Regions from separate parts of the Clostridium amazonense genome, predicted to be linked through region 1. Evidence: predicted binding sites of a transcription regulator. Region 1 holds the regulator's gene; each other region holds the start of a gene.
What was found. Region 1 encodes Rex, which represses fermentation and respiration genes when NADH is low (regulators of the CRP and FNR family bind a similar motif). Its sites were predicted from a motif close to ATTGTTAANNNNTTAACAAT; they were not measured.

Region 1 (10,762 bases):
CTTACCGCTCTTTATATACTTATAACTTTTTAAACCCTATTTTTTACATATCCCTATTTCTATTTAACTTTTATTTTATAAGATAGAAATTGGAAACCCAATTTCTATCTCAATTATAATTTTAAAACCCTATTTTCTCATAGCTTTTAATTGTTCTACTAATTCTGGAACAATTTTTTTGTAATCTCCAACTAATCCGATATCAGCAACTTGCATTATTGGAGCATCTGCATCTTTATTTATAGCAATTATATAGTTACTATCTTGCATTCCAGCTAAGTGTTGGATAGCTCCTGAAATACCACAAGCAATGTATAGTTGTGGTCTTACAGTTTTACCTGTTTGTCCAACTTGTAATGCTTTGTCTATCCAGCCACTATCAACAGCTGCTCTTGATCCTGATAATGTTCCACCGATTTCATCAGCAAGTTCTTTTAATATAGCGAAGTTTTCTTTAGAACCTACTCCTCTACCACCTGATACTAATATGTCAGCTTCTATAATATCTACGATTTCTTTAACTTCTTTGATAACTTCGATAACTTCAGTTCTTATGTCATCTTTAGTTAAATCAAATTTAGCTCTTTCTATTTTAACTTCTTTAGAGTCATCTCTTTCAAGTTTTTCAAAAACTCCTGGTCTAACTGTAGACATTTGTGGTCTGTTATCTCCACACATGATAGTTGCCATTAAGTTTCCACCAAATGCTGGTCTAGTCATTAATAAGTTTTTGCTTTCTTCATCTATATCAAGGCCTGTACAGTCAGCAGTTAATCCTGTTGATAATCTAGCTGCAACTCTTGGTCCTAAATCTCTACCTATAAATGTTGCACCAATTATTATAACTTCTGGTTTAAAATCATTTGCAAGGTCAGTTATAACTTTTGCGTAACCATCAGTTGTATAGTGAGCTAATTCTTCTTTATCTGCTAATAATACTTTGTCAGCACCATGTGCAGTTAATTCTTTAGCCATACCTTCAACATTATGACCTATTAATAATGCAGTAAGTTCAACGCCTAATTTGTCAGCGATTTCTCTACCTTTTCCTAAAAGTTGTAATGCAACGTTTTGTAATTCTCCATCTCTTTGTTCTGCAAAGACCCAAACACCTTTGTAATCTGCTATATTCATAGTTTTCCCCTCCTATACTACTAAATTATGTGTTTTTCTTTTAATTTAGCTAATGCTATTTGAGCTTCTTCTTTTGGTGATAAATTAATTATTTCACCTTGTCCCTTAGCTTCTTTAGCCCAAGATTTTTTAACCTTTGTAGGTGAACCTTTTAATCCTAGAAGGGATAAATCAACATCTATGTCTTTAGCTGTCCACACTTTTATTTCTTTTTCATTTAATGAGAATATATTTTTTATATTCATATATCTTGGTTCATTTAAAGATTCAATTGCAGTTAATAGAACTGGTGTTTTAACTTTGATATATTCATATCCATCTTCCCAAGCTCTTCTAACTTTTAATCCGCCTTCGATTTCTTCAACTTCTTCAACATAAGTTATTTGTGGTATATTTAAGTGTTCTGCAATTTCTGGACCAACTTGAGCAGTATCTCCATCAATTGCTTGTCTACCAGCAAATATTATGTCATATTCTAATGTTTTTAATGCTCCAGCTAATGCGTGAGAAGTAGCTAAAGTATCAGCACCAGCAAATGCTCTGTCTGTTACTAATATACCTTCGTCTGCTCCCATTGCTAAAGCTTCTTCTAATGCTTTTTGTGCTTGTGGTGGTCCCATTGTTATAACTGTTACATGAGCACCATTTTTGTCTTTTAATCTTAATGCCTCTTCTATTGCATTTTTATCATCTGGATTTATTATTGAAGGAACACCGTCTCTTATAAGAGTTCCTGTTTTTGGATCTATTTTAACTTCATTTGTATCTGGAACTTGTTTCATACAAACAACTATCTTCATCTCTAATTACCCCCTATTTTAAAAGATTTGATGCTATAACCATTCTTTGAACTTGAGATGTACCTTCATAAATTTCTGTTATTTTAGCATCTCTCATCATTCTTTCTACTGGATAATCTTTAGTGTAACCATATCCACCAAAGATTTGAACAGCTTTTGTAGTAACTTCCATAGCTGTTTCAGCAGCAAATAATTTAGCTCTTGCAGCTTCTACTGTGTATGGTAATTTATTATCTTTGTTAAATGCAGCTTTATAAACTAATAATCTAGCAGCTTCTACTTTAACTTCCATATCTGCTATCATCCATTGTAATCCTTGGAATTTAGATAATGATCTTCCAAATTGTTTTCTTTCTTTCATATATTCTACAGCTTCATCTAAAGCACCTTGAGCAATTCCTAATGCTTGTGCAGCTATACCAATTCTACCGCCATCTAATGTTTGCATTGCTATTTTAAAGCCTTTGCCTTCTTTTCCAAGTAAGTTTTCTTTTGGAACTATACAATCTTCAAAAACAAGTTCAGTTGTAGAAGATGCTCTAATTCCTAATTTATCTTCAACTTTACCTATTGAGAAACCTTTGAAACCTTTTTCAACTATAAATGCTGATATTCCTCTAGTTCCTTGTGATTTATCTGTCATAGCAAATATTATGAATACATCTGCAACTCCACCGTTTGTTATGAATATTTTAGAACCATTTAATACATAATGATCTCCATCTAAAACTGCAGTTGTTTGTTGTCCAGCTGCATCAGTACCAGCGTTTGGTTCTGTTAAACCAAATGCACCGATTTTTTCACCTTTTGCAAGTGGTACTAAGTATTTTTGTTTTTGTTCTTCTGTTCCGAACATATCTATTGGAGTAGCACATAATGATGTGTGAGCTGATAATATAACACCAGTTGATCCACAAACTCTTGATAATTCTTCAACTGCTATTGCATAAGAAAGATTGTTTCCACCAGCTCCTCCTAATTCAGTTGAAAATGGAATTCCCATCATGTGATATTTTGCCATTTTCTTTACATTTTCCATTGGAAATTCTTCTGTTACATCTATTTCGGCAGCAAGAGGTTTAACTTCTGTTTCAGCAAACTCCCTTACCATTTGTTTTACAAATTCTTGTTCCTTAGTTAAAGAAAAATTCATAATTCCCCATTCCTCCTATTAATTTTTTTTGAAATGTTTTTGTAAATATAATAATCTAAAGACATTTTGCCGCAAAACAAGCTAACAAGAAGAAACAATTAAATCTATTTCGAATTATATTTAAAATTTAAATATAATTTAAATTCTGAAAATTTAAGATTTATTTTGAACCTCTCACATTAGCTAAATCTATTAACCCTATGTAGTTAAAGGATTACATATTTTTAAATACTTTGTCTCTTTTCTCTAAGAACGCACTCATTCCTTCTTTTTGGTCACAAGTGCTAAAGCACATTCCAAAAATTTCAGATTCGTATCTTAATGCATCTTCAATGTTCATTTGAATTCCATTATTTATAGCTTCTTTGCAGAAAGCTACTGCTTTTGGTGCATTATTTGCTATCTTTTTAGCCATATTCATTGCTTCATTCATAAGTTCTTCTGGTTCAACCACTTTATTTACAAGACCTATTCTTAAAGCTTCATCTGCTTTTATAATGTCACAAGTAAATATTAATTCTTTAGCTACGCCCTCTCCCACAAGTCTAGCTAATCTTTGAGTTCCTCCAAAACCTGGCGTTATTCCAAGTCCTGACTCAGGTTGTCCAAACTTAGCTTTTACTGAAGCTATTCTTATGTCACAAGCCATTGAAAGTTCACAACCACCACCTAATGCAAATCCATTAACTGCTGCTATAACTGGTTTTTTTAAAGTTTCAATTCTTCTAAATACTTTGTTTCCAAGTATTCCGAATTCCCTGCCTTGTATTGAATTTAAATCTTTCATTTCTGAAATATCTGCTCCAGCTACAAAAGCTTTTCCTTCACCAGTTATTATTACGGTGTATATGCTTTCATCTTTCTCAATAATTTCAATAGCATCATTTATTTCTTTTAAAGTCTCTGAATTTAAAGCATTCAATGCTTTTGGCCTATTAAGCTTTATGACAGCAATGTTTTGATCCTGTTCTAGGATAATGTTTTTAAATTCCATAAATGCTATCCCCCATGAATATTCCTATTAGATTTTGTGAATAATATAACAATTTTCTTAAAAAAATAATATCGAAGTTTCTCAACCTCATGTCTTATTATAGACCGAATGGTATATTTTTGCAACAGAGTTAATTATTTTTTCTGAATTATTTTAATTAACAAATAATTTGTTTGTAATTATCACTATTTCATTAAATTTTTTTCAAAAATTTTACCCACAAAGTTCCTAATATTAATATATTTACTTTTTTCAAATTTTTATTATAGGTTACAATCTAAGTTTTTATATAGCCTTTAAATGCTTTTCCCATAACAGTATAAATATATTTTCATTGTGTAGTTTTATTACTCTTTTATTCACAATATATTAATTGATTTTTCAAATTAAATTTCTAATGTCACTTATAATTAAATTAATTGGCACATTTAAATGGGTAGAATAAATTCCACCCTACTTCCCCAATTGACAGTTGACAATGGACATTGGACAGTTATTGATGATATTATTCATTTCATTCACAATATCTTTAATTGCTTTTTTATTAAAATCTCTTTCTCCTTTGTATCTGAGACTTTAGTCTTGGCGGTTCTTGATATGGATATAAAACCTAAATTAATACCGTGTAACAACAAGAATAAATTCTCGCCTACAATAATTGGCACAAATTTTATTTTTCCCTTCGTAGCCGAGACTTCAGTCTTGGCGGTTTTCGATTTTGATACTTACCTAAGTCCAGGTGGAATGAATTCCACCCTACTTTACCAATTGACAGTGGACATTTGACAGTTATTAAAATCTCTTTCTCCTTTGTAGCTGGGACTTTAGTCTTGGCGGCTTTTGATCTGTCTATACTCTTAAAAATAACACTGTATAATTGCATGATTGAAACCTCGACTATGGATTTTTCTCAATTCTTCTACATAAAAAAAATTTTAGCTGCTAGCTATAATACAACTAGCAGCTAAAATTTTAATTGATTTATATCTTCAACTTGATAAATTCACTTTGAATATTTTCAATTTTAAACTTTTAATTTTCTTCTTTTCTACGTTCATTTAAAAGATAACTTAAAGTCATCAAACTTTCACTTAAGTGAACATTTTCCACTATTACATCGTTTGGAACTTTTAAATCTATTGGAGCAAAATTCCATATAGCTTTTATTCCTGATTCAGTAATAACTTCACATACATCTTGTGCTCTTTCTTTTGGCACACAAATTATTCCTATATCAATTTGATTTTCTCCAATAAATCCTTCTAGTTCATCTATATCTAGTATAGGAACCTCTCTTATTTTTAGACCAATTAATTTAGGATTTATATCAAATATAGCTTTTACATCAAAAGACATCTTTTGAAAATAAGTATAATTTGCTATTGCTTGACCTATATTACCTGCTCCTATAATTACTATGTTATAATCTTTATCTAGTCCTAATATCCCTGATATTTGTGATAGAAGTTCTTTTACATTGTAACCATATCCTTGTTGACCAAAATCACCAAAACAATTTAAATCTTGTCTTATTTGAGATGCTGTAAATCCTATTTTCTCACTTAATTCATTTGAGGAAATTCTATCCACATCATTATTAGCAAGTTCCTTTAAATATCTATAATATTTAGGAATCCTTTTTATAACTGCCATTGATATATTTTTCTTTTTATCCAAGAAATCACCTCCAAAATATTCCAATCCCTTTGTAAAATACATGTTCAAATCTAGTTAAACATTATATGTTTCTATATTTGCATTATTTAATTTGTTTATCATTTAACTAATTCATCATTATCTTTGTTACAAAATCCACTTTTTATCTATGTATATATTTAAAAATTAAATCATCTATATGTCCTATTATTCAATAATACAATAAAAAAATATTTTTTGTATTGCTTTTTTTAATAATAACTTTTCTAATAGAGAATAAATTATTATTAAATATGGTTCTAAAAGCCACTTATTTACTTAATAATTTAAATTTTAATCATCTATTATATTTTAATGTTATACTTTTTCAATAATATATATGATTATGTAACAATAATTATCTTATAATTTAAAAATTCATTTTTTTTCACATTGTTTTATCAAACTTTGTTTATATTTTACCATATTCAATTAACTTTGTTTATAATATTTTTCAAAATTTTTATATAAATACCTCATCTTATCAAAATTTAGAATTATCTTAATAATTCTAAATTTCATTAAATTAAATTTGCTACTTAAATTATCTATAATGATTGTTATTTATTTAAAATAATGAATTAAACTGGCCTTTCAATTTTGAAATTCTATTTAATTATTTCTTCATTTTCTATTACTTTTTTATCTTTAAACTTTCTTTGAAATGAAAAAAGCATGTATTCCTACACGCTTTTTTTTTAATTAATTACTGTGCAACTTCTTCCCATTCTTCATAAAGTTTTTCAAGTTCTGCTTCTTTTGATGATATACTTTTATTAACTTCCTGACTCTTCTCTGGATTTGAATATATTTCTTCTAAACAAAGCATTTTTTGAAATTCATCTATTTCTTCTTCTGTTGATGCAATTTTTTCTTCTAATGATTTTATATACTTTTGTTTTTCTTTTTCCTTTTTTTCTTCTTCTCTCTTTTTCTTTTTATCTTGTTTTATTTGTGTCTTAGTTATTCCGCTAGTTTCCTCTTCATCTTGGAATCTAGCTGGATTACTTTTCTTTTCAATATAATAAGAATAATTTCCTAAGTATTCTTTAATTCCATCTATGTTAAGTTCAAAAATTTTACCTGCAACCTTATTTAAGAAATATCTATCATGGGATATAACAAGTACCGTTCCATCATAAGTTAATAGTGCATCCTCTAATGCTTCTCTAGATACTATATCTAAATGGTTTGTAGGCTCATCTAATAATAAGAAATTATTTTTTGATAACATAAGTTTTAAAAGATTTATTCTACACTTTTCTCCACCACTTAATTTTTCTATCTTTTTAAATACATCATCACCAGTAAATAAAAATGCAGCTAATGCACATCTTACTTCTGTTGTTGTCATGTCTGGAAACTCATCCCAAACTTCATCTATTATAGTTTTTTGTAAATCTAAATTAGATTGTTCCTGATCATAATATCCTATATTAACATTTTTACCTAAAACTTTAACTCCTGAATCTTTTTCAATTTCATCCATTATAATTTTAAATAAAGTTGTTTTTCCTCTTCCATTTTCACCTATAAGTGCTATCTTATTTTCTCTTTTTATATCCATATTTACATTTGTAAATAGAACTTTTTCACCAAAGCTCTTACTTAATTCTTCAATGTGTAGTACATCATTACCACTCTTTATCTTGGTCTCAAAAGATATTCTTGAAGCCTTCTGTTCTTTATGTGGTGCTTCTATTCTTTCAATTTTATCTAATGCCTTTTGTCTACTTTCTGCTGCTTTTATACTTTTTTCTCTATTGAATGATTTATATTTTTGTATAATATCTTCTTGTCTTTTAATTTCTGCTTGTTGAAGATTATAAGCCTTAAGAGCCACGTCATAATTTTTCTTCTTTAAATCAATAAATGTAGTATAGTTTCCATTATAAGATGCTGCTCTTCCCCCTGCTATTTCAATAGTCTTATTTGTTACAGCATCTAAGAAAAATCTATCATGGGAAATTATTATCATACTGCCTTTATAATTTTTTAAATATTCTTCAAGCCATTCTATTGCGTCTAAATCTAAGTGGTTTGTAGGCTCGTCAAGTAAAAGGATTTCTGGCTTTATTAATAATAATTTACAAAGTGCTACTCTTGTTTTTTGACCACCACTTAATATATTTATCTGCTTATCAAAGTCATTCTCATTAAATCCAAGCCCTTTTAAAACCCTTCCTATCTCCCCTTTATAAGTGTATCCGCCTCTATTTTCATAAACCTCAGTTAATGTTGTATAGTCTTTTATTAATTTATTGTGATAATCAGCCTTAGTTTCATCATAAGGTTCACTCATTTTTTGTTCTAGAGTTTTTAGCTTTTTTTCCATATTTAGAAGTTCTTCAAAAACTAAAAGAAGTTCACCAAATATTGTATTGTCTGACTCTAAAGCAAGATTTTGCGACAAGTAACCAACTCTTTTACTTTTATCTATAAATAATTCACCACTATCATACTCCATTTGTGATGTTAATATTTTAAAAAGAGTAGACTTACCAGCACCATTTGCGCCAATTAAACCAATCTTTTCACCTTCATTAATGCTAAAAGTAATATCTTTTAAAATAACATCTATACCAAAACTTTTATGTATATTATTACAACTTAAAACTATCATTTTCTGTCACCTCAAATATATATTAAAATCAATTGACAATAAGCAATTGTCAATTTAACTCATTGTTAAAATTAAATTTTATTTATAATCTTTTAAACTTAATAAGTTTCTCTCTACAATTTATTAAGCTTAAAAGTTCGTTTCACTTCTATTTTACTATAATCACAAACATATAACAAAGAAATTTAAATTACATAGTTATAACAATATAATAGTTTCCCACCGCACGATAAAGAAAAAAGCGTGTTTTCACACGCCTCTTCTATATAATTTATATTACTTGCAAGGTTGAAACCTCTACTACAGAGATTGGCACAAACTCTTCCCCCTTTGTAGCTGATACTTTAGTCTTTGCGGTCTTCGATATAGCTACAACACTTAAAATACCAACGTGTAACCGCAAGGTTAAAACCTCGCCTACTTAACCAATTGACAGTTGACAATGGACATTTTACAGTTATTGATGCTATTATTCATTTCATTCATAATACCCTTATTTGCATATTTAAATCGGTAGAATAAATTCCACCCTACAGAAAAATATTTGAATAAATATATGGCACATCAACTTCCACTCCTTCGTAGCTGAGACTTCAGTCTTGGCGGTCTTGGAGTTTTAGTAGAATGATTTCCACCCTACATAGGAACTAAAATATATTTTACTTGCCCTTAAATTTTGTTTTTTATTTAACTACTTGTAATTTTATTTCTGTTGCATTTTCATTGTTATCTACAACTTTTAATAATATAAAATCTCCATCTTTTAATTCATTAACTTCAATTTCAAAATTATGTCTACCTTTTTCTTCTGATACTATTCCATCAAATTCTGATTTGTAGTTTAACTCTCCATTAACATAAAAATTATATGAACCTAAATTATCAGAAACATTTCCTTTTAACACTACTTTATTTCCTGAAAGTTTTACTTTACCATCTGTAACTTCTGGTTCAGTTATATTAATAGTTGGTTTTACTGTATCGCAGTAGATTTTATATCCATAATCTCTTAAAACTTTTCCATCATAATCAACAGCTTTTATATTTACAACTGTTAAGCCTTCTTTTAATTCTAGCTGCTTTTCAAATGTTGCAGTTCCATCTTCTTTAATATTTACATCTATTTTTTCGCCACCTATAAATAAATCTTTTATAGCTCTATTTATAGTACCACTTATAATATATTTATTTTCTTTTACATTTGTTTGTCCATTTTCTAAATTTTCATCATCTAATTTCATAACTACTGGATTTATATTTCCTACTGGTATAACAGTTTCTGAACCATTTAAATTTCTTGCATAATCAAGGACACCTATTCTTATTTGGTTTAATGCATTATCTTTTAATCCTGTTACTAGTTTACAATATAATCCTGTTTTTTCATCATATTGTACATCTTGGCTAAATGGTTCCATTACACCATTTTTAATTATACATACACCTGGCTTCATATCAACTCCTGATGCATCATCTGTTGCTGTAAAGTATATTTTTGCTGCACCAACTCCAGCATTTTCACATTTTACTATTTGAACATCTGGTCCATTAGTATCTATCTTCACTGGCATATCTACGATTTGTTCTTTTGCTCCATTATAGTCAACTTTCATTTTTATTCTATATGTGTAATTTCCATCTTTTGCATTTACAAAGTTTCCTTTAGACTTATCAAATAATCTACCATCCCATGAAAGTTCAGCCATAAATTGTGGAAGTTTTCCTACTTCAGAGTTTATTAATTGTTTTCTTCTTTGTGTAATTGTTCCTACATTTCTTATAACTTTTCCTTCACTATCTAAAACTTGCGCAGAAATTTGTTTTGCATTTCTCATTAAATACAATCCTGGATAAATAACGTCATTTAACTTATCTTCATTAGGACTTATTGCTATTTTATCCTTATTATATATATTTTTTCCAATCTCATTTGTATTTTCTAATCCAAGCATCACAGGTATACCTTCAAAACTTGATAAAGCTAAATTCTCTATTATAGCCTTATCCCCATTTTTATTTACTGCATCAACTAAAATATGTTTTTCTTTATCCCATGCATTGTTTGTTGTTATTTTTTCTTTATCCCACTCACCATAGAATCCCATGTATGGAATTGATAAAGAAGGGATGTTTTTATCTTTAGATTCAAATTTTATATATCCTTCTAAGTACTGCTCTGATGCAAAGCTACTTCCTATATTTAATGTAACATTAACACTAGCATTTCCTTTTGCTGGAACAATAATATTTTTAGCACTAAACTCCAAGTTAGCTTCACTTTTACCTAGTTCTCTATCATGTACCATTTCACCTATAGTCTCATCTTGAGTTAATACATTTCCTAAGCTTTCTATTTTATATTC
Region 2 (10,762 bases), on a different contig from region 1:
ATTACCTTTTTCAGCTGCTTTTAAAGCTTCTGTAGCTAAAAGTTTGAAATCAGATGATGAAGTAGTAGCGCCTGTTATACTATCAACTTCTTCTATATTTCCTTTTTCTATTAATTGTTTGCTAAATTTTTCTGAAAATTCTTTTGGATAAGTCTTTGCAACTGGTTCCATTTGTGCTTTGTAGTCTTCATCTTCAGATTTTAATTTATCTTCTTCATTTTTGTAATCAGCTTTACAATCAACTATTTTTCCTTCTTCAATAGTTAATTCTACAAATCCAGTCCAACCATGGCTATCAGCTTCACTGAATTCAGCTTTGTATGTGCCATCTTGAGGGCCTTCAGTTTTAGAAGATCCACATCCTACTAGTAATGTTCCTGCTAATAATGCTGCTGAAACAGCACTTAAAAGTTTTTTATTCATTTAAAAGTCCTCCTATTAATAAAAAAAAGATGTATTGCTATTTTAAATTGTATATAATTTAACTAAAAAAGTAAATATAAAATATCGAAAAAATTCAAAAATATTAAAAAATATGTAGAAGTAGAAGAAAAATTTAATGAAAACAAATAATAATTTTACAGTTTAATACTTAATATATATATTTAGGTTAAATATCGAGTTGAATTTTAAATTAAATAAAACAATAAAGAAAAAATATTATATAAATTATAAAGTTGTATGACTAATTTATAACGATAATAAACATATCAATAAGATTATTAATTGAAAAATTAAATTATTATAATTATATGGAGAAACCATATGTAATGTCATTGTATTATTTAAAGCAATATTGTATTATGAAGAAAGCTAAAAGATATATAATTAAGAATATACTATTAAGGTTCGAAAGGGAAATTATGAAAATACTAAAAAAATTTGATATAGTGATAATAATAGTATTACTGTTGTTGTCTTTTATTCCATATGGAGCAATTATGATATTCAATATTAATGGAAATAGCAATGGTGTATATGCTAAAATAACTGTTAATGGAGAAGAATATAAGATTGTAAGATTAGATACACATAGTGGAGTTGAAGAATTTAATGTAAAAACCTCAAAAGGTTATAATACAATAAAATTAGAAGATGAAAAAATAGCAATAGTTGATGCTGATTGTAATGATAAAGTTTGTGAAAGAGTAGGGTACATATATAAAGTTGGGCAGACTGCGGTGTGTCTACCACATAAATTAATAATAGAGATTACCGGTGAGGTAAAAGAAACTGAAGAGGAAGACTTTATAGCTAGATAGGAGAGAAAAAATGAAAGATACTAAAAGATTAGTGTATATATCGCTCTTGATAGCAGAAGCTTTGGTTTTACATATAATTGAAGGAATGATTCCAGTACCATTTATTACTCCTGGAGCAAGACTAGGTTTTGCAAATATAATAACAGTAATTTCCTTATATACATTAAGTTATAAAGATACTGCTGTGGTTTTATTTGTTAGAATTTTATTATCAGTTATGTTTGGGGGAAGTATTTCAAGATTAATGTATAGCTTAGGTGGAGCTGTTTTTAGCTTTATATCAATGATAATTGCAATAAATTTATTTAAGGATAAAGTAAGTATTATAGGGGTAAGCGTTATAGGTGCAGTTTTTCATAATGTAGGGCAGTTGATAGTGGCATCATTAATAGTAGAAACTTTAGGTGTAATGCTATATTTGCCGGTAATGACAATAGCTGCAATAGGCACTGGAATATTTGTAGGATTAACTTCTAACTTTGCAGTAAATCATTTAAATAAAATAAATAAGAAGCTTAAAATGTATTAAGTTTGAATGAAAGTAAAATAAAAAAGTATATGAAGATTTTATCGGAGGGAGACCTCCGTAATTTATCTTTAGTAAAATTAAATTGTTAAATGGGAATTTTTGAATCAGGTGGGGATATGGGAATGAAATTGAATACTAACATATTAGAATCTATATTAGAGTCTTTAGATGAATATATAGTTATTATTGATAAAGATTTGAATATAGTTATGTTTACTGAGTTATTTAAAGATTTTTTTGGGGAAAAGAATATTTTGATAGGTCAGAAAATTGATAATATTATATATAATAATAATTTTAAAAAAGTTATGGCAAGTAAAGATAGAAAAGAACAGCTATTAGATGAAACAAAAGAAAAGAATGCTATATTTATACAAAGTCCAATTATTGAAAATAATATAGTTTTAGGAGCTGTAGGTAAAATTGTTTTTGAAGAAGATATAGGCAAAAGGGAAGATGAAATAGTAAATAATTCATTAGAGAATACAGCAAAATATAATTTTAACAATTTAATTGGTAAAAGTGATAAATTTATAACATGTATAAATTTGGCAAAAAAAGTTTCAAAAGGAGATTCAAATATATTGATAACAGGTGAAAGTGGAACTGGAAAAGAGCTAGTTGCACATTCAATACATAATGCAAGTAAACGTAAAAATAAACCATTTGTAAAGATAAATTGTGCAGCAATACCATCAGAATTATTTGAGTCTGAAATGTTTGGTTATGAGGAAGGAGCGTTTACAGGAGCAAAACGTAAAGGAAAAAAAGGGTTATTTGAAATCGCAGATGGAGGTACAATGCTTTTAGATGAAATTGGAGATATGGATCTTAATATGCAAGTAAAACTATTAAGAGTTCTTCAAGAAAAAGAGGTTTCAAGGGTTGGTGGAGGTGAAGTAAAAAAGATAGATGTTAGAGTAATAGCAGCAACTAATAAATCACTTCTTAAACTTATTGATGAAGGCAAATTTAGAGAAGATCTATATTATAGATTGAATGTTATACATATAAATTTACCATCTTTAAAGGATAGAAAAGAAGATATAGAACCACTTTGTGATATGCTTATCAAAAATATATGTGAAAAATATGGGGTATATTGCAAAGGGACATCTAAAGAAGCTATGAAATGCTTAGAAGAATATAATTGGCCAGGTAATGTTAGACAATTAGAAAATATTATAGAAAGAGCTATAAATTTGATTGATGAAGATGTTTTAATAAAAACTAAACATTTGCCTGAACAAATAATTGAATATAAAAATGTAAAAACTGTTTTTTTAGAGCAAGGAACACTAAAAGATTCAGTTGAAAAATTAGAAAAAACACTTATTATTCAAACACTTAAAGACGTTAGAGGGAATAAAAATAAAGCAGCTAATATATTGGGATTAAGTAGAGCTGGATTATATAAAAAAATTGAGAGGTATAGTATTAAGACAAATTAAAATAATAAAGAAACGCAAAAAGATAAAGCGAAAAATAAATTAATAAGGTATAGTAATTCAAAATATGTAAACAAAGTATACATGTGTATTTTGTTTACATATTCAGAATTTTGTTAATTAAAAGACAAAGTAATTGCTAAAACCTTAACAAAGTATAATGTTGAAAAAAATGTAATCATTTACTATGTAAACAAAGTATACATAAAAAATAGCCTTTAATATTTAGATACAATATAAAATGGCTATATAGTGGGAATTAAGATAGTTGGCATGAGTATTGCTTATTAATATTAATGTAATAGGGAAATGAAAATTATGACTATAATTACGTGATTATTTTATTAAGGGGATTATAAAATTTATCATTTTGTAATTTAAAACATAATTTAAAATATTATTCATGGGGGTTTAAATATAATGAGAGAAGTAGTAATAGTAAGTGCAGTTAGAACTGCGATAGGATCATTTGGAGGAAGTTTAGCAAAGCTTTCAGCTGTAGATATTGGTGTAATAGCTGCGAAAGAGGCTATAAAAAGAGCTGGAGTTAATCCAGAAATAATTGATGAAGCTATAATAGGAAATGTTTTAACAGCAGGAGCAGGACAAAATACATCACGTCAAATAGCATTAAAAGCAGGTTTAAATCCATCATCAACAGCTATGACTGTAAGTAAAGTTTGTGGATCAGGACTTAGAGCTGTAAGTTTAGCAGCTCAAATAATAAAATTAGGAGATGCTGATGTAATTTTAGCAGGTGGAACTGAAAGTATGAGTAATGCACCATATGTATTACCAAGCAATAGATGGGGCCAAAGAATGGGCGATGGAAAAGTTGTAGATACTATGATAAAGGATGGATTATGGGAAGCATTTAATGATTATCATATGGGAATGACTGCTGAAAATATAGCAGAAGAATACAATTTTACAAGAGAAATGCAAGATCAGTTTTCATTGACTAGTCAATTAAGAGCTGAAAAAGCAATTAAAGAAGGAAGATTTAAAGATGAGATTGTTCCAGTGGAAATACCACAAAGAAAAGGTGATCCAATAATATTTGATACAGATGAATTTCCAAAAGCTAATTCAACAATAGAAAAATTAGCTAAATTAAAACCAGCATTCAAAAAAGGTGGAACAGTAACAGCTGGAAATGCATCAGGAATAAATGATGGTGCGGCAATGCTTATCATAATGGCAAAAGAAAAAGCAGAAGAATTAGGTATAAAACCTTTAGCTACTATAAAATCTTATGCATCAGCAGGTGTAGATCCAAAAGTTATGGGTTGTGGACCAATACCAGCTACTAAGAAGGCATTAGAAAAAGTAAACTTAAAAGTTGAAGATTTAGATTTAATCGAAGCAAATGAAGCATTTGCAGCTCAATCATTGGCTGTTTTAAAAGATTTAAATTTAAATCCTGAGATAGTAAATGTAAATGGTGGAGCTATTGCATTAGGACACCCAATAGGAGCATCTGGTGCTAGAATATTAGTTACTTTATTACACGAAATGGAAAAAAGAGATGCTAAAACAGGTCTTGCAACTTTATGTATAGGTGGAGGACAAGGAACTGCATTAGTAGTAGAAAGAAACTAATAGTTAACAAAAATTTATAATGATATTTAAGGCATTATTAGAATTGAATTAGATTCTAGTAGTGCCTTTTGAAATTATATAAATTTTAATCATAATTTGTAAAAATACTTATATAAATATTAAAGTATGATAATAAATTTAATAATATATTGAAGTTTAATTTATAAGTATAAATACATAAATTGTAATAACTAAATTACTGAAAAAACTAAATTTATATGGTATACTAAATAATGAATTTATAATGTTTTATCATACTTTAAGCTTTTAAAGAAAAGTGAAAGGAATTTGGTTTATGGATAAAAACTTAGAAGGCTCAGATAAAAAGAAAAAAAGAAAAAGAAAATCTAAAAATAAAACAAGGTTGTCGAAAAATGTTAAAATTTCAATAGGTGTATCGGCAGCAGTTATAATAGTTGGGTTAATTGGCGGGGGTGTTTATGTAAAAACAAGTGTTGAAAAATATAAAGAAGCCATATATCCTGGTATGAAGATTCAAGGTATGGATTTATCAGGCAGAAATAGGGAAGATGCTATAAAAATAATAAATGAAAACTATACTAAAGCAATGAATGAAAAAAGAATTGTAATTAAAAGCAAAGATAAAGAGTATGATATAAAATATTCAGACTTAGGGTTAACATTTGATTATGAAAACACAGTTGATGAAGTTTTAAAAGAAGGAAAAGATAAGGACTTATTTGAAAAATTTAAAATGATAAAGTACCCAAAGGAAAAAGATCATGAAATTAAATTTACTTATAATGAAGCACCTGTAAATGAAAAAATTAAAAATGTAGCAAAAGAATTAAATAAAAATAAAGTAGAAGCAACTATATCTGGATATGGTGGAAACTTTAATATTACTGATGAACAAGTTGGATATAAAGTTGATGAGGAATCTTTAAAGAAAGACATATTAAAGCATATAGCTGAATCAAAAATAGATGAAAAAGAAGTAGTTGTTGAGGTTAAATTAATAGAGGATAAACCTAAAATAACAAAAGCTGAACTGAAAAAGGTAGATACTTTAATGTCATCTTATAGTACAAGCTATGCAGGTGGAACCATAGATAGATCTACCAATATAGAAATATGTACTAATACAATTAATGGTAAAGTATTAATGCCAGGGGAAAGTTTTAGCTTTAATAATATAGTTGGAGATACTACACCTGATAAAGGATATCTAGAAGGTGGAGTATATGTAGGAAATAAATTAGAAAAAGGTTATGGTGGAGGCATATGTCAAGTATCATCTACTTTACATAATGCTGTTATAAAAATGGGTATACTTCCAGATCAAAGATTGAATCATAATATGACAGTTGGATATGTGCCACTAGGATTAGATGCTACTATTGCATATCCATATATAGACTATGTATTTACTAATCCTACTAAGTTTCCATTATATATAGAAGGAGTTGCTGGTGGTGGAACAGTTCAATTTAATATATATGGAAATTCAGCAGCTAAATCTTCAAAAACATATGAATTTACAAGTGAAACATATGAGACAATAGCTGCAACAGCTCAATATGAGGATGACCCAACATTACCAGAAGGTAAAGAAGTTGTAGTACAGCAAGGTGTTGATGGATGTAAAGTTAAAGCATATAGACTTACTTATGAAAATGGAGCTTTGATAAATCAAGAATTAATGAATAATGATACTTATGCAGCAATGCCAACTACTATAAAAAGGGGTACAGCTAAAGTTCAAAAACCAGCAGAACCACCAAAAAAAGAAGAACCACCTAAGAAGGAAGAACCTCAAAAACCAGCAGAAACACCGAAACCAACTGAAACTAAGCCACAAACAGGCAGCGGACAATAATATAAGAAGGAAACTAGAATTATACTAGTTTCCTTTTTTTATATTATCGATAACTATTATAAAAAATAGTATTATAATAAAGGATAGGAATAAATCTTTTACTATTTTAAAGATTGAGTTTAAAATATATAGAAATAAAGATAAATTTATTTTTATATTATATATATTGTTATTAATAAATATATATATGCAACAAATAAAAGTTGAAACACAACCGAGGATAGAAAGAAATTTAGCAATTTTATATAAATAATAATTGTTAGCATTAGAAGATAAATAAAAATATTTTATTAATAGAAACAGAAATAAACCAATAAGAAAAGATTCGAATCCATTGAAAATTACTAAAATTGAACAAAATATATAAGTTAAAATTAGTATGGTGTTATCATTTAAATGTAAAAGAATTTTACTAGATTTAAAAAAAATAAATTTATGATTAGGCAAAGAACGAATAAATAGATCAAATAACAACAAAAATACAATAATAGAAATTATAAAAATTATTAAATTATTCAATATAAATCACCTCGAATAATTTATAAAGTTAAGCTAAAAAATAAGATATTATAAGCTTTTAATATATATTACTAAGTTTTACATTAAAAGTTGCAAGGGAGATAATTATGGATAAAAAACAACAGTTTAATGAATTTGATAAAGTTTTACTAAACGAAGATAAACCATCTATTTTTTTTGAAAAATTAATGAATAATGGAAAATTCCCTAGTGAGTATCCTTTTAATATGTTAAGTGATTTAAAAAATGTAAATCAAAGCAAAGAACATCATCCTGAAGGAAATGTTTGGAATCATACAATGCTGGTAATAGATGAAGCTGCTAAAAGGAAAAACAATAGCAAAAACAAGATGGTTCTTATGTGGGCAGCACTTTTACATGATGTAGGAAAAGCACATACAACTAAATTTAAAAAAGGAAGGTATACAGCATATAATCATGATAAAGTAGGGGCTGAGATGGCAGAAGAATTTTTAAAAGAATTTACAAGTGATTATGAATTTATAAGTGAAGTAAAGAAAATGATATTTTATCATATGCATATAATGTTTATAGTGAAGGAACTTCCATTTGGAGATATAAAATCAATGATAAAAGATATAGACTTAAATGAATTAGCACTTTTAGGATATAGCGATAGATTAGGTCGTGGAAACTTAAAGAAAGATATAATTGAAAAGGAAGAAAAAAATGTTAAAATGTTCTTAGAGATTAGTAAGAATTATAAAAGGAAATACTTGTATAGTTGAAAAGAGGTTAATTGCATTGAAGAATAAGATATTAGATAAATTGAAAGAAAATTCTACGGAATTTATATCTGGAGAAAATTTAAGTAAAGAGTTAGGTGTAACAAGAGCTGCAATATGGAAACATATAAATGGATTAAAAGAAGAAGGATATGAAATAGAATCTGTATCTAAAAAAGGATATAGAATTATTTCTTCACCAGATAAATTAAATGAAAATGAAATAAATGAAATTTTAGAAACAAATTACATAGGAAAAAAAATAATTCATTATGATACTATAGATTCTACCAATAAGGTTGCTAAAAATTTAGCATATAATGGAGCGGAAACAGGAACAGTTATAATATCAGAAGAACAAACACTAGGTAGAGGTCGTTTAGGGCGAAATTGGAGTTCGCCAAAGGGAAAAACAATTTCTATGAGTATAATATTAAAGCCTAATATACCTACTGTTATAGCGCCGAAAGCAACAATTTTAGGTGCGGCAGCAGTTTATTGTGGACTAGAGGATATGGGTATACATACACAAATAAAGTGGCCTAATGATATTATTTTAAATGGTAAAAAAGTATGTGGAATATTAACTGAAATGAGTGGAGAAATGGATAAACTTAATTATATTGTCATGGGTATTGGAATAAATGTAAATAGTGAAGAAGAAGACTTTGATGATGAAATTAAGATTAAAGCAACATCTTTAAAAATAGAAGAAGGAAGAGAAGTTAATAGAAAACAAGTAGTAGCAAAAACATTATACTATTTAGAAAAATATTATGAAAAATTTAAAGTGAACGGTGATATACAAGATGCAGTAGAAATCTGTAAAAAGCACTCAATTATAATGAATAAAGAAGTTAGAATTATAAGTTGTGGTATAGAAAAATTAGGCAAAGTAATAGATATGGATAATGATGGCGAATTATTAGTTGAATATGATAATGGTGAAAAAGAAAAAATTATTTCAGGGGAAGTTAGTATTAGAGGAATTAATGGTTATGTATAGTAAAGATTTATTATGTTAAGAATTAAAGTCAACCTAAAATATTAATAGGTTGACTTTGATTTTGGATGCAGTGATTTTTAAGAGAAAAAATCAAAGGATACATTTATAGTGCTTTCAGATAATGTTAGACGAATATACGAAAAAAAACGCTCTTTTCTTTTACTTGTAGGTGACCCTGGATTTATAATTAATATATTATTTTTGGTAGTTAAAAAGGGTTTATGACTATGACCAAAAATTATTATATCTAAATCATCATTTTTAAAAACATCTAACACATTATCTAATGTATTTTTAAATATTCCATGTCCGTGATAAATTCCTATTTTGTAATTTTCAAGTGTGAAAATTTCCTTTTCATTAAGCAATCCTCTTGTTTTTTCTTTATCATTATTTCCAGAAACACCAATAACTTTGTAATTAGTTTTTAAATATGGTAAAAGTTCAGGATTGGTAAAATCACCAGCGTGAATTATAAAATCTATATCATTAAGTTTGTTTTCTAAAAATGGCTTTATTTTATCAAAATTTTTTCTAATATGGGTGTCAGAAAGAATAGCAACTGTAATTATTTTAATCACCACCTAATAAAAGTATCTGTTAATTTATTGTATTTAAGTTAGTAACTATATGTGATAAAACTACATAGTATAAGTATAGAATTACATTTTTGTTATGAATTAATACTGATTTTTTTATTTTAATATGATATTATAAAAATATATACTAGTCCATAAAAGTGGAGGTAATAGATATGGTAATATTAGATCTTTATTTAGTAACTATTATATTTAGTATATTGACAATAATGTTGATTTTTTATGCACTAAATAACAATGAAGAATTTCAAAATAAAATGTTAGATACAATGATGAAAAGTGAAGAGAGTGGACAAGAACCACCACAGAGTAAAGTTGTTGATTTTATAGTTTCAATATATTTTTTTGTACCAATTTTAAATATTATTGCGTCTATAGCTCTTTTAACTACTTTATATAGTAAAAAGCAAAACTAAATGCTACAAAATATACTTTGTAGTATCTAGTTTTGCTTTTTATTTAAATAAATATATAAATTTTTAACATATATAGGAATCCAAGTTGAAACTTTAAGTTATTCATGTTTCGGTTGAGAAAGTGCTATACAAAATTAACAATTAACGATAAACAATTAACAATGAAGGATAAAACTGAAAGCTCAGTTTTTTATGGATTTTTAAAATAATTTGTAGAACAAATTAATTAAGGATTATATAAAAACTTAGTTTTTATGGACGTCTATTCAAAAATATTAAGAACGAAGTGAATAATATTAACTACCATTGTTAATTGCTAACTCTTAGTTTTTAATTGGTTTCAATCATGATATAAGAATAAACTATAAGATTAGTATTATCATTTGAGAAAGAGATTATTTTGAATTTAAGCTTAGAACCCTATAGTTTGAAGTTTTTATAGTGAGGATGTAAATATTATGACACAAAAATTAAAAGATACTATTAGAATAGGACAATTAAAAGAAAAGTCAGTACATAAAAGTTTAAAAATGATTTACAAAGATAGTGGACAAGTTGAGGTTGAAGTACTAGGATATATCGTTGATGTTTTAAAAGAAAACACTATATATGAGATACAAACAAAAAAATTTTATAATATAAAAGAAAAAATAATTAATATATGTAAGGAACATCCTGTAGTATTAGTTCACCCAATAGCAATAGAAAAATATATTGTTACAGTGGATGAAAATGGGAATGAAATATCAAGAAGAAAATCACCTAAAAAAGGTAATAGATTAAATATTTTTGATG
Region 3 (10,762 bases), on a different contig from region 1:
TTCCCCATTTGACCTTCTGGAAGCCCTACACTAAGTCCTGAAGCTTTTAATGTTACACAAGAATATTTTTTTATTACTCTATCAAAATTTGGTTTTTTAGCAGCTCTTATAGCATTTCCATCTAAACCACTACTTAATCCAAACCCATCTAATATCATAAGCATTGTCGGTTTTTTAGACATCTAACCACCCTTTAACTATATTTTAATAATTAACTATTGCACTAAAATCTTCAGCTTTTAAGCTTGCACCACCTATTAAGCCTCCATCTATATGTTCTTTTGACATTTGTTCTTTTATTGTAGATGGTTTTACCGAACCACCATATTGTATTCTTAATTCTTCACTTGTATTCTTGTCATATAATTTTTCAACAATGTTTCTTATAAATCCAATAGTTTCATTAGCCTCATCAGCAGTTGCTGTTTTTCCTGTTCCTATTGCCCATATTGGTTCATAAGCTATAACTAATTTTTCAACTTGCTCTTTACTTAATCCATCTAAAGCTTTTTCAACTTGACATTCTAATTTTGCTTCTGTAGTATTTCCTTCTCTTTCACTTAAAGTTTCGCCAACACAAAGTATAGGTAAAATACCATATTCAAAAGCTTTTTTTATCTTTTTATTAACAGTCTCATCTGTTTCATTAAAATATTCTCTTCTTTCACTATGTCCTATTATTACATAATCAATATCTAATGATTTAAGCATTGGTGCAGAAACCTCTCCTGTAAACGCACCATTTTCCTCAAAATGCATATTTTGAGCCCCAACTTTTATATTAGTTCCTTTTGTTAATTCTCTAACTTTTTGTAAAGCTATAAAACTTGGACAAACTACTACATCGCAATTTGCATCTTTTACTAATGGAATTAAATCTTCCACTAATTTAGTTGCTTCACTTATATCTTTATTCATTTTCCAATTTCCTGCAATTATTGGTTTTCTCATCATATTCCTCCAACTTTACAACTAACTTAAATATTATTTTTTTACTTATCATCAAGTGATACTATACCTGGAAGTTCTATTCCTTCTAAAAACTCTAATGATGCTCCTCCACCAGTTGATATGTGAGTCATACACTCTCCTAAATTAAATATATTAACAGCGGCAGCACTATCTCCGCCACCAATTATAGTGGTGGCTTCTTTATTATCTGCCATTTTCTTTGCTATAGCTAGTGTACCATTCTTAAAGTTTTCAAATTCAAATACTCCCATTGGTCCATTCCAAACTATTGTTTTTGAATTTTTTATTACTTCTTCATATATTTCTACTGTTTTTGGTCCTATATCAAGACCCATATACCCATCTTTTATGTCTTTTCCTTCTGTTATTATTGCCTCTGAATCTTTAGAAAATTCCTTAGCTACAACATGATCCACTGGTATTAATAATTTAACATTTTTATTTTTAGCTTTTTCTATCATCTCTCTTGCATAATCCATTTTATCATCTTCAACTAATGAATTTCCAATGTTATAACCTTCAGCCTTTAAGAATGTATACGCCATTCCCCCACCTATTATTAAAGTATCAACTTTTTCTAATAAATTGTTTATAACATTAATTTTATCAGAAACTTTAGATCCTCCCAATATGGCAGTAAATGGTCTAACTGGACTTTCTACTGCATCACCTAAAAACTTAAGTTCTTTTTGTATTAAATATCCACAAACTGATTCTTTTGAATATTTAGTTATACCAACAGTAGAACAATGTGCTCTATGAGCTGTACCAAACGCATCATTTACAAATATATCACAAACTGATGCTAATTCTTTTGAGAAATTCTCTTCATTTTTAGTCTCTTCTTTTCTAAATCTAGTGTTTTCAAGAAGTGCAACTTCTCCATCTTGTAACTTATTTATTTTTTCAATTACTTCATTTGATATAACATTATTATCTTTTAAGAAGTCAACGTTTACTTCTAAAAGTTCTGATAATCTCTTACCTACTACTTTTAGTGATAACGCCTCTTTTGCTTCTCCCTTTGGTTTTCCAAGATGAGAACACAAAATAACTTTTGCACCATTTTCCATTAAATATTTAATTGTTGGCATTGCACCTAATAATCTATTTTCATCTGTTATTGCTCCATCTACAAGTGGAACATTAAAATCACATCTTACTAAAACCTTTTTTCCCTTAACATCTATATCTTCTATTGTTTTTTTATTAAACTTCACTTATATTCCCCTTTCCATATTATTCTTATAAAAATTTTACAATATATAAAATAATATTTCAATTTATTATGTGTTATTTTCTATATTATAATATTATCTATTAATTAAAATTTTATAAGAAAATATATCGCATCATATATAGTACAGTAAATTTTATACTTTACTCTTTTATTTTACCATCTTTTTAGGAAATATGATATACTATTAGGTTATTTTTTTAATATTTAGTGTAGCTTTATTGTTTGTTATAAAATTAAAATCTAGTTCTTATTAAAATTCAGAACTAGATTTTATAAAATTTATTCTTTATAATCTATCAGCTACATATTTTGTAAGATCAGCTAATCTATTTGAATAGCCCCATTCATTATCATACCATGAAACTATTTTAACCATATTATCATTTATAACCATAGTAGATAATCCATCAACTATTGATGAACGTTCATCTCCTCTATAATCTATAGATACTAATGGTTCTTCACTATATCCTAATATTCCTTTTAATTCACCTTCTGATGCCTTCTTAAATGCAGCATTTATTTCTTCTGCTGTAGCTGTTTTTGAAAGTTCACAAACTAAATCTGTTATTGATACAGTTGGTGTTGGTACTCTTACAGCCATTCCATTTAATTTACCTTTTAATTGTGGTAAAACTAATGATACTGCTTTTGCCGCTCCTGTTGTAGTTGGTATCATAGCTTCTGCTGCAGCTCTTGCTCTTCTTAGATCCTTATGTGGTGCATCTAATATTTTTTGGTCATTTGTATAAGAATGAATTGTAGTCATAAGACCTTTTACAATTCCAAATTCTCTATCTAATACTTTTGCAAATGGAGCTAAACAATTTGTTGTACAAGATGCATTAGAAATTACATTATGCTTTTCATTTTCATATTTTTCTTCATTAACACCTAAAACTATAGTTATATCTTCATTTTTTGCTGGAGCTGAAATCAATACTTTTTTAGCACCTGCCTCTATATGTGCCTTTGCTTTTTCTCCATCAGTAAATTTACCACTAGCTTCTATTACTATATCAACACCTAAAAGTCCCCAAGGTATATTTTTAGGTTCTCTTTCTGCAAAAATTCTTATTTCTTTACCATTAACAATTATAGCATTATCCTTAGCTTCTACAGTTCCCTCAAATTGGCCATATAAAGAATCAAATTTTAATAAATGTGCTAATGTATATGGATCTACTAAATCATTAATCGCTACTACCTCTATGTCATTATTATACTTTTCTACTAAAACCTTAAACGCATTTCTTCCTATTCTTCCAAATCCACTTATTCCAACTTTTATCATTATTAATTCCTCCTACCATTCATTTATTATGTTTTATTATTTACAATGATGTTTCTGTTAATATATTATATATTTCTTTAGCTGTAGCCTCATCTGTAAATAAAACCTCATTTTTTCTATCTTTGATAGCTGCGATAATTGCTCTAGCTTTTCTTTTACCTGCAGCCACCGCTATCATATGTTTAATTTTTGATATTTCATTTCCATTTATCCCTATATTAGGTAGTGAATATACTATTTTTCCATCAGCATTAAAGTAATGTCCATATGCTTCTCCAACAGCATCTTCACTTTTTATTTTCTTTATTATTTCATAATTTAATTCTCTTTTATGGGACATCCTAGTAGCATCACCAATACCATGAATAACTATAGTAGATTTTTTTATACCTTCAAATATTCTTTTAATTTCTGGTTCATTTAAAATTGCATCAACGGTCTCTTTGCTCAAGCTATCTGGAATATGTAATATTTCATATCTTCCATTAATTTTAGATGCCAATCTACCTGCTAGAGTGTTTGATTGCAATTCTATATCTGTTCCCATTCCTCCTCTTGCTGGTAAAACCATTATATCCTTGTATTCATTAGTGGCCTGAAAACTATCAACTACTTCTTTAACAGTATTACCTCCCGTTAATGAAATTATTATATTATCTTCTAATAAATTTTTTATATATTCCGAAGATATTTTAGATATTTCTCTTAATACTGATTTATCCTCTTCAACATCGCCTGGTACCATTACCATGCCTTTTATATGCAATAGATTTGCTATTTCAAGTTCTATTGATTTGAATCCTTTTATTTCTCTTATAAAAAATTTTAAATCTCTAAGCAAATCCTTTCCTTCATCTGTTATACTCATTCCTATGCTGTTTATATCTATTAAATTTTGTTCTTTCAAAAAATTTACTTCACTTCTTATTATTCTTTCACTCAAATTTAAATTATTTGATAACATTCTTCTACCAATAGGTTGATTGTAATAAATATTGCTTAAAATGTTATATCTCATATCCAAAACAGTTAAAAGTTCTGGTACTAATTTCATTTGTAATTTTAATAATTCTTTCATTTTTCTCTCCTTGGACTTTTTGTGACCCGTAGGAACATTTATGTCCCTTTATGATTTTATTATATTATAAAAAGCTATTCATGTGAATAGCTTTTTATAAATTTATTAATTTTTTTATTTTTTCAAAATTGTCTTAAACTCTTTTTCTTTGCGCTGAACTTAGTATATTTAATTCATCCCTATATTTAGCTATGGTTCTTCTTGATATTTCTATCCCTTCGTTTTTTAAAATATTACAGATTGCTGAATCTGAAAGTGGTTTCTTTTTATCTTCATTTTCTATTATACTAATTATTCTTCTTTTTATATTATATGTAGAAACTTCTCCGTCATTTCCAGTTAAGCTGTTAGTAAAAAAATCTTTTATTCTAACTACCCTACCACTAGGTATCGCTATATATTTATCTTTTATTGCTCTACTTACTGTAGATTCATGAAATTTTAGATTATCAGCTACAGTTTTTATTGTTAATGGTTTTAAATAATCTTCTCCATATAGAAAGTATTCATTTTGTATTTCTAATATATTGGATATTACAGAATACAACGTTTGTCTTCTACTTTCTATACTTTTTATAAGAAACATCGCTTTATTTACTTTTTCTTTTACATAATCAACAACTTCTTTTTCTTCACAAGTTGATATTATTTCACTATAAGTGCTATTTATATTTAATTTTGGTAATACTGAGTCATTCATTACTATTACAAATTCATCTTCTATTCTTTTTATAATAGCATCAGGTATTATATAGCTAGTCTCGTCTCCAGTAAAAAATCCTCTAGATGGTTTTGGTTCTAATGTTTTTATTATATCAACATACTTTTGTACTTTATTTAAATCTAAATTTAATTCTTTAGCTATATAAGAATATTTTGCTTTTGAAACTTCTTCAAGATATTTATCTATTATGATGTATATATTTTCATCTTCAATATTTTTTCTAATAAGTTGGATTTTTAGACACTCTCTTAAATTTCTAGCACCTATTCCTATTGGTTCCAAACTTTGAATTATTGATAATGCCTTTTCTACTACTCTTATATCACAATTATTTTTATTAGCTATATAACTTAAATCATCTTCAATATATCCACTACTATTTAAATCTTCTATTAAATAGTAACATAACTTTTTTTCTACTTTGTTAATTTCTAAATCTATTACTTGCTCTTTCAAATAATCTTTTAATGATTTTTTAGCTTCAACAAAGTTTAAAGGCGATACTTCCTCATCATTTCCCTTATATTCTTTTGAACTACTATCAGTATTGTTGTTTTTTAAAAAGTCTATAAGTTTTTTAAATTCAATATCACTTTCATTATCATCATTATTTTTAGCTTCCAATGTCACATTTTCTTCCAATTCCTTATTTATATGAGTAAGTAAATCATACGTTGACATTTGCAAAAGTTTTACCGACAGTTGCATTTCCATAGTCATAACTAATTTTTGTTCCATTGATAACTTTAAATCAAAACCCAAACTCATAATTACCACAGCCTTTTCTACATAATTTTAAGACTATAAAGTCTCGTAATTAAATTTAAACTCTATAGTCTTAATTATATCATAATTATAAATTTTTTCTATTTTACTACATATTATATAATTTAAATTAAATAATTATATTTTCTTCATTTAATATATTTATTGTATTGCATATTAAACTATACATTTCTTTTAATTCTATTCCATTTTTAATTATACCTAAAGTTCTAAAGCTTACTTCAAAATTAAACATTCCCTGATTTTTATCTATTTTGTCACACTGATTACACTGGAATATAAAATTTCTATATTTCATTAGTACATTTATTATATTTTTATCTTTTACTATTTTTTTAACAATCTCTTTTTCATTTGTCTTTATTATTAATTCATTATCAATTATTGCATTTTCTGTGCTGTATTCTTCAATATCTAATTCATTGCATTTAGAATTTAATTCATTTCTATTACATATTTTAAATTTAAAATTATTTAGACTCTTAAAATTACTTTTAATTCTTGTATATGTTATAGGAATACTCCCTGCATCCATTGTATAGTATTCTAGTATTATATCTGTACCATCATACTTCTTATTAATTTTTATTCCCCTGGAATTAATGTTTATATCTGCCCCAATTTCCTTACTTACCTTTTCCCATACTTCCTCTATACAGGGACCAGAAATACTATTGATTCTACTCATATTTTTAATTACCCCCTATTTATTTTACGTTTTTCTATTATAATGTGTTATTTTATTAATATATATTATAATTTCCCCAAAAATTATTTATTTCATAACAACATTTATAATTTTCTAAATTTTTAAAATATTTTCATTATAATTATACTATATTTTTATATATTTTAAATATTTTTTTCATAATAAACTATAGAGTGTATCTCAATAATACTACACCTCCTAAGTGATTTCAAATTCTGCCCTACTTTAAATATGTTTTTTAAATATATTTTATAAAAAATAAAGTAGACTTAAAAAGCCTACTTTATTACTTATCTTTAACTATCTAGATCCCTTTTCATATGGTTGACCAGATGCTGCTGGTCCTTGAGTTTTTCCAACAAAACCAGCTAGTGCTAACATTGTTAGTATATATGGTATTGCTGAATAGAACTCAGTTGGTAAAGACCATGTAAATCCTTGAGCAACGATTTGGAATGCTTCTCCAAATCCAAATAGTAAACATGCTCCAAGTATTCCAAATGGTTTCCAGTTACCAAATATAAGTGCAGCTAATGCAATAAATCCTCTTCCTGCAACCATATTTTCTTTATATAGTGGTGTTATACCTAATGATAATGCAGCTCCACCAAGGCCCGCTAACATTCCAGATATTATAACACATATATATCTAGTTTTATAAACATTTATTCCTAATGTATCTGCTGCTTTTGGATGCTCTCCAACAGATCTAACTCTTAATCCAAATGGTGTTTTGTAAATTACAAAGTAAGATACAAATACTAACACTATTGCTAATATAACAAACCAGTTTATCCCGCTTAAAAATGGTCCTATTACTGGTATACTTGCAACACTCTCTGGAACGTGGAATGGTAGTCCTTTAACTATATCTGTTTGACCACCTTTTCCAAACAATCTAGTTATTAAGAAACTTGCAAGTGCTGTTGAAAATAAGTTTATCGCTGTACCTGATATAACTTGATCTGCTTTTAAGTTTACACTTAAGAAAGCATGTATTAGTGCAAGAACACCTCCTGCAACCATACCTCCAAATATACCCATTACTGGGCTTCCAGTAACATGAGTTACATATACGGCAAAGAAGGCTCCCATCGTCATCATACCTTCCATACCTATATTTACTACACCTGATCTTTCTGAGAACATTCCACCAAGGGCAGCAAATAATAGAGGAGTAGCTATTCTTAACGTAGCTGTTATTAGTGATATAAAGTTAAAACTATCCATTTATTATCGCTCCTTTTTTCTTTTTCTCTTCAAAATGTTTCATAATGTAGTCTGTTGCAACAAATATAATTATTATCGCTTGTATTAAAAATATTATTTCTTTAGGTATTCCATTTAATTGAAGTGCTCTTGCACTTGTATTTAATGCACCAAACAATACTGCTGAAGCTATACATCCAACTGGATTGCTCTTAGCTAATAATGCAACTGCTATACCATCAAATCCGTAAGCTGGTACTGCCATAAAGTCTTGTACCATATAAGTAACACCTGAAACGTGTAATGCTCCACCAAGACCTGCTATAGCTCCTGAAAGTACCATTGCAAGAACTGCATTTTTCGCAACATTTATTCCACCATACTCTGCAGCATGTGGATTTATTCCAACTGCTCTGATTTCATATCCTACAGTAGTTTTCCATAATAACCAGAAAATAAATATTGCAACTATAACTGCAAATATAATTCCTATGTTTGCTGTAGAACCTTTAGAAAATCTCATAAGTTTTGCACTTTCCTGAATTATAGGAGTTCTTGCTTTTCCCGGAACTCCAAATGCAGTTTTAAGTATTACATAGTTAGATAGGAATAATGAAATATAATTAAGCATTATAGTATTTATAACTTCACTAGTTCCAAATTTAGCTTTTAATAGTCCAGGTATTCCTCCCCAAATTGTTCCTGCTATAATACCTGAAACTATCATTAATATTACATGAACTATTGGGTTTAATCCTGGAATTGTTCCAACAATTCCACCTGCTAACATACCTACAACGAACTGTCCACTTACCCCTATATTAAATAATCCTGTTTTAAATGCTATAGCATTCGCTACACCTGTGAATATAAGTGGCGTCACTTCTGATATAGTATTTAATATATTTTTTTCATTTCCAAAGCTACCTTTCCATACTGTTCCTATTAAATCAGTAAGAGCTGTAAAATACTTTGTTATAGAGTATCCTTTCGCCCACATAACAAAGAACACTGATATAAATAATGAAAGAAGTATAGCTATAAAAGGAAACGCTACGGCTTTCCAATTTATTTTAAATCCTTTTGACTGTTCAGCCATTATTTTTCAACTCCTTCCTTGTTTTCATCTAATGTTCCACCAGCCATTAATATACCTAATTTTTGCTCATCAGCATCTTTTCTATCTATGATGTCAACAATTTTTCCATCATACATAACTGCTATTCTATCTGATAAAGCTAAAATTTCATCCAACTCTAATGATACTAATAAAACGGCTTTTCCTTTATCTCTTTCTCCAACTAATCTCTTATGTATATATTCAATAGCACCAACGTCTATTCCTCTCGTAGGTTGAGCTGCAATTAATAATTCTGGATCTTTATATATCTCTCTCGCAGCAATTAGTTTCTGTTGATTTCCTCCTGACAATGCTGAAGCATTAACTGCATTATTTGGAGTTCTAACATCAAACTCTTCAATTAGTTTATCACAATGTTTTTTAATATTATTGTAATTTAAAACTATTCCTTTACAGAATGGTTTTTCTTTATGCATTCCAAGAATAGAGTTTTCAAATAGTGAGTACTTAAGTACTAACCCTCTTTTATGTCTATCCTCTGGGATATGAGCTACACCTGCTTTAATTATTTCTTTAGGTGTCTTTCCATATATATCTTTTTCATCTACTGATATTTTTCCTTCTTTGGGCTTTCTAAGTCCAGTTAAAACCTCTAATAATTCTGTTTGTCCATTTCCATCTACACCAGCAATACCGAATATCTCTCCGCCAAAGACTTCAAAGTTTATATCTTTTATAACTTCCACTTTTCTTTGATCTATAGCTGATAAATTTTCTACATGTAAAACTCTTTTTCCTATTTTACAAGGATCCTTTTCTACAACTAGATTAACTTTTCTTCCAACCATTAGTTCTGCTAGTTCATCTATGTTTGTCTCCTTAGTTTGAACTGTTCCAGTTACTTTACCTCTTCTTATAATTGTAACTCTATCACTCATTTTCATAACTTCTTTTAATTTATGAGTGATTAATATTACAGACTTTCCTTCTTTTTTCAAGTTATCTATAATATTAGCAAGTTCTTCTATTTCTTGCGGTGTTAAAACTGCTGTAGGTTCATCTAATATTAATATTTCCGCTCCCCTATATAAGGCCTTTAATATTTCAACTTTTTGTTGTTGTCCTACAGAAATATCTTCAATAACTGCATTTGGATCTATACTAAATCCATATTTTTCAGATATTGCCTCAACATCTTTTACCGCTTTTTTTAAGTCAAGTTTTATTCCTTTTTTAGGTTCTATACCAAGTATTATATTTTCTGCTACCGTAAAGTTGTTTACAAGCATAAAGTGTTGGTGAACCATTCCTATTCCTAATTTTATAGCATCATTAGGGTTTGTGATTTTTGCCAAATTTTCATTGACATATATCTCACCTTTTTCTGGTTGGTATAACCCATATAAAATATTCATAAGGGTAGTCTTACCTGCCCCATTCTCACCAAGTAAAACGTGAGTTTCTCCTTTTAAAAGTTCAAAATCCACATTATCATTGGCAATAGTTCCAGGGAAAACTTTGGTTATACCTTTCATTTCTATTACCTTTTTCATTCCGTTTCCTCCTTATACTAATAACCTACCACTTATTAGTAATTTACATCTCATACTTATTTAAGCCTACCATAATTATAATATTAAAAATAATAATTCAAAATACAATTTACTAT

Region 2: a site for Rex is predicted at 3,375-3,394, ahead of AC07E4_RS19065 (acetyl-CoA C-acetyltransferase). Genes of this name have one in related genera too.
Region 3: a site for Rex is predicted at 2,434-2,453, ahead of AC07E4_RS06790 (phosphoglycerate kinase). Genes of this name have one in related genera too.

The regions. Positions count from the first base shown of each region.
Region 1 covers NZ_JBWKMH010000031.1:194,513-205,274, reverse strand. The annotation lists gene AC07E4_RS13265 (electron transfer flavoprotein subunit alpha/FixB family protein) at 130-1,134, opposite strand; gene AC07E4_RS13260 (electron transfer flavoprotein subunit beta/FixA family protein) at 1,155-1,934, opposite strand; gene AC07E4_RS13255 (acyl-CoA dehydrogenase) at 1,948-3,087, opposite strand; gene AC07E4_RS13250 (short-chain-enoyl-CoA hydratase) at 3,302-4,081, opposite strand; gene AC07E4_RS13245 (redox-sensing transcriptional repressor Rex) at 5,114-5,758, opposite strand; gene AC07E4_RS13240 (ABC-F family ATP-binding cassette domain-containing protein) at 6,483-8,399, opposite strand; gene AC07E4_RS13235 (hypothetical protein) at 8,671-8,802, opposite strand; gene AC07E4_RS13230 (S8 family serine peptidase) at 9,083-10,762, opposite strand, start outside.
Region 2 covers NZ_JBWKMH010000033.1:915,875-926,636, reverse strand. The annotation lists gene AC07E4_RS19085 (FMN-binding protein) at 1-423, opposite strand, end outside; gene AC07E4_RS19080 (NusG domain II-containing protein) at 864-1,262, shown strand; gene AC07E4_RS19075 (Gx transporter family protein) at 1,273-1,791, shown strand; gene AC07E4_RS19070 (sigma-54 interaction domain-containing protein) at 1,908-3,242, shown strand; gene AC07E4_RS19065 (acetyl-CoA C-acetyltransferase) at 3,660-4,841, shown strand; gene AC07E4_RS19060 (VanW family protein) at 5,137-6,681, shown strand; gene AC07E4_RS19055 (HDIG domain-containing metalloprotein) at 7,308-7,949, shown strand; gene AC07E4_RS19050 (biotin--[acetyl-CoA-carboxylase] ligase) at 7,966-8,952, shown strand; gene AC07E4_RS19045 (metallophosphoesterase family protein) at 9,030-9,533, opposite strand; gene AC07E4_RS19040 (hypothetical protein) at 9,707-9,967, shown strand; gene AC07E4_RS19035 (DUF8091 domain-containing protein) at 10,426-10,762, shown strand, end outside.
Region 3 covers NZ_JBWKMH010000010.1:531,171-541,932, reverse strand. The annotation lists gene gpmI (2,3-bisphosphoglycerate-independent phosphoglycerate mutase) at 1-182, opposite strand, end outside; gene tpiA (triose-phosphate isomerase) at 205-951, opposite strand; gene AC07E4_RS06790 (phosphoglycerate kinase) at 993-2,192, opposite strand; gene gap (type I glyceraldehyde-3-phosphate dehydrogenase) at 2,499-3,506, opposite strand; gene AC07E4_RS06780 (sugar-binding transcriptional regulator) at 3,547-4,584, opposite strand; gene rpoN (RNA polymerase factor sigma-54) at 4,718-6,070, opposite strand; gene AC07E4_RS06770 (hypothetical protein) at 6,204-6,782, opposite strand; gene AC07E4_RS06765 (ABC transporter permease) at 7,104-8,033, opposite strand; gene AC07E4_RS06760 (ABC transporter permease) at 8,026-9,111, opposite strand; gene AC07E4_RS06755 (ABC transporter ATP-binding protein) at 9,111-10,646, opposite strand.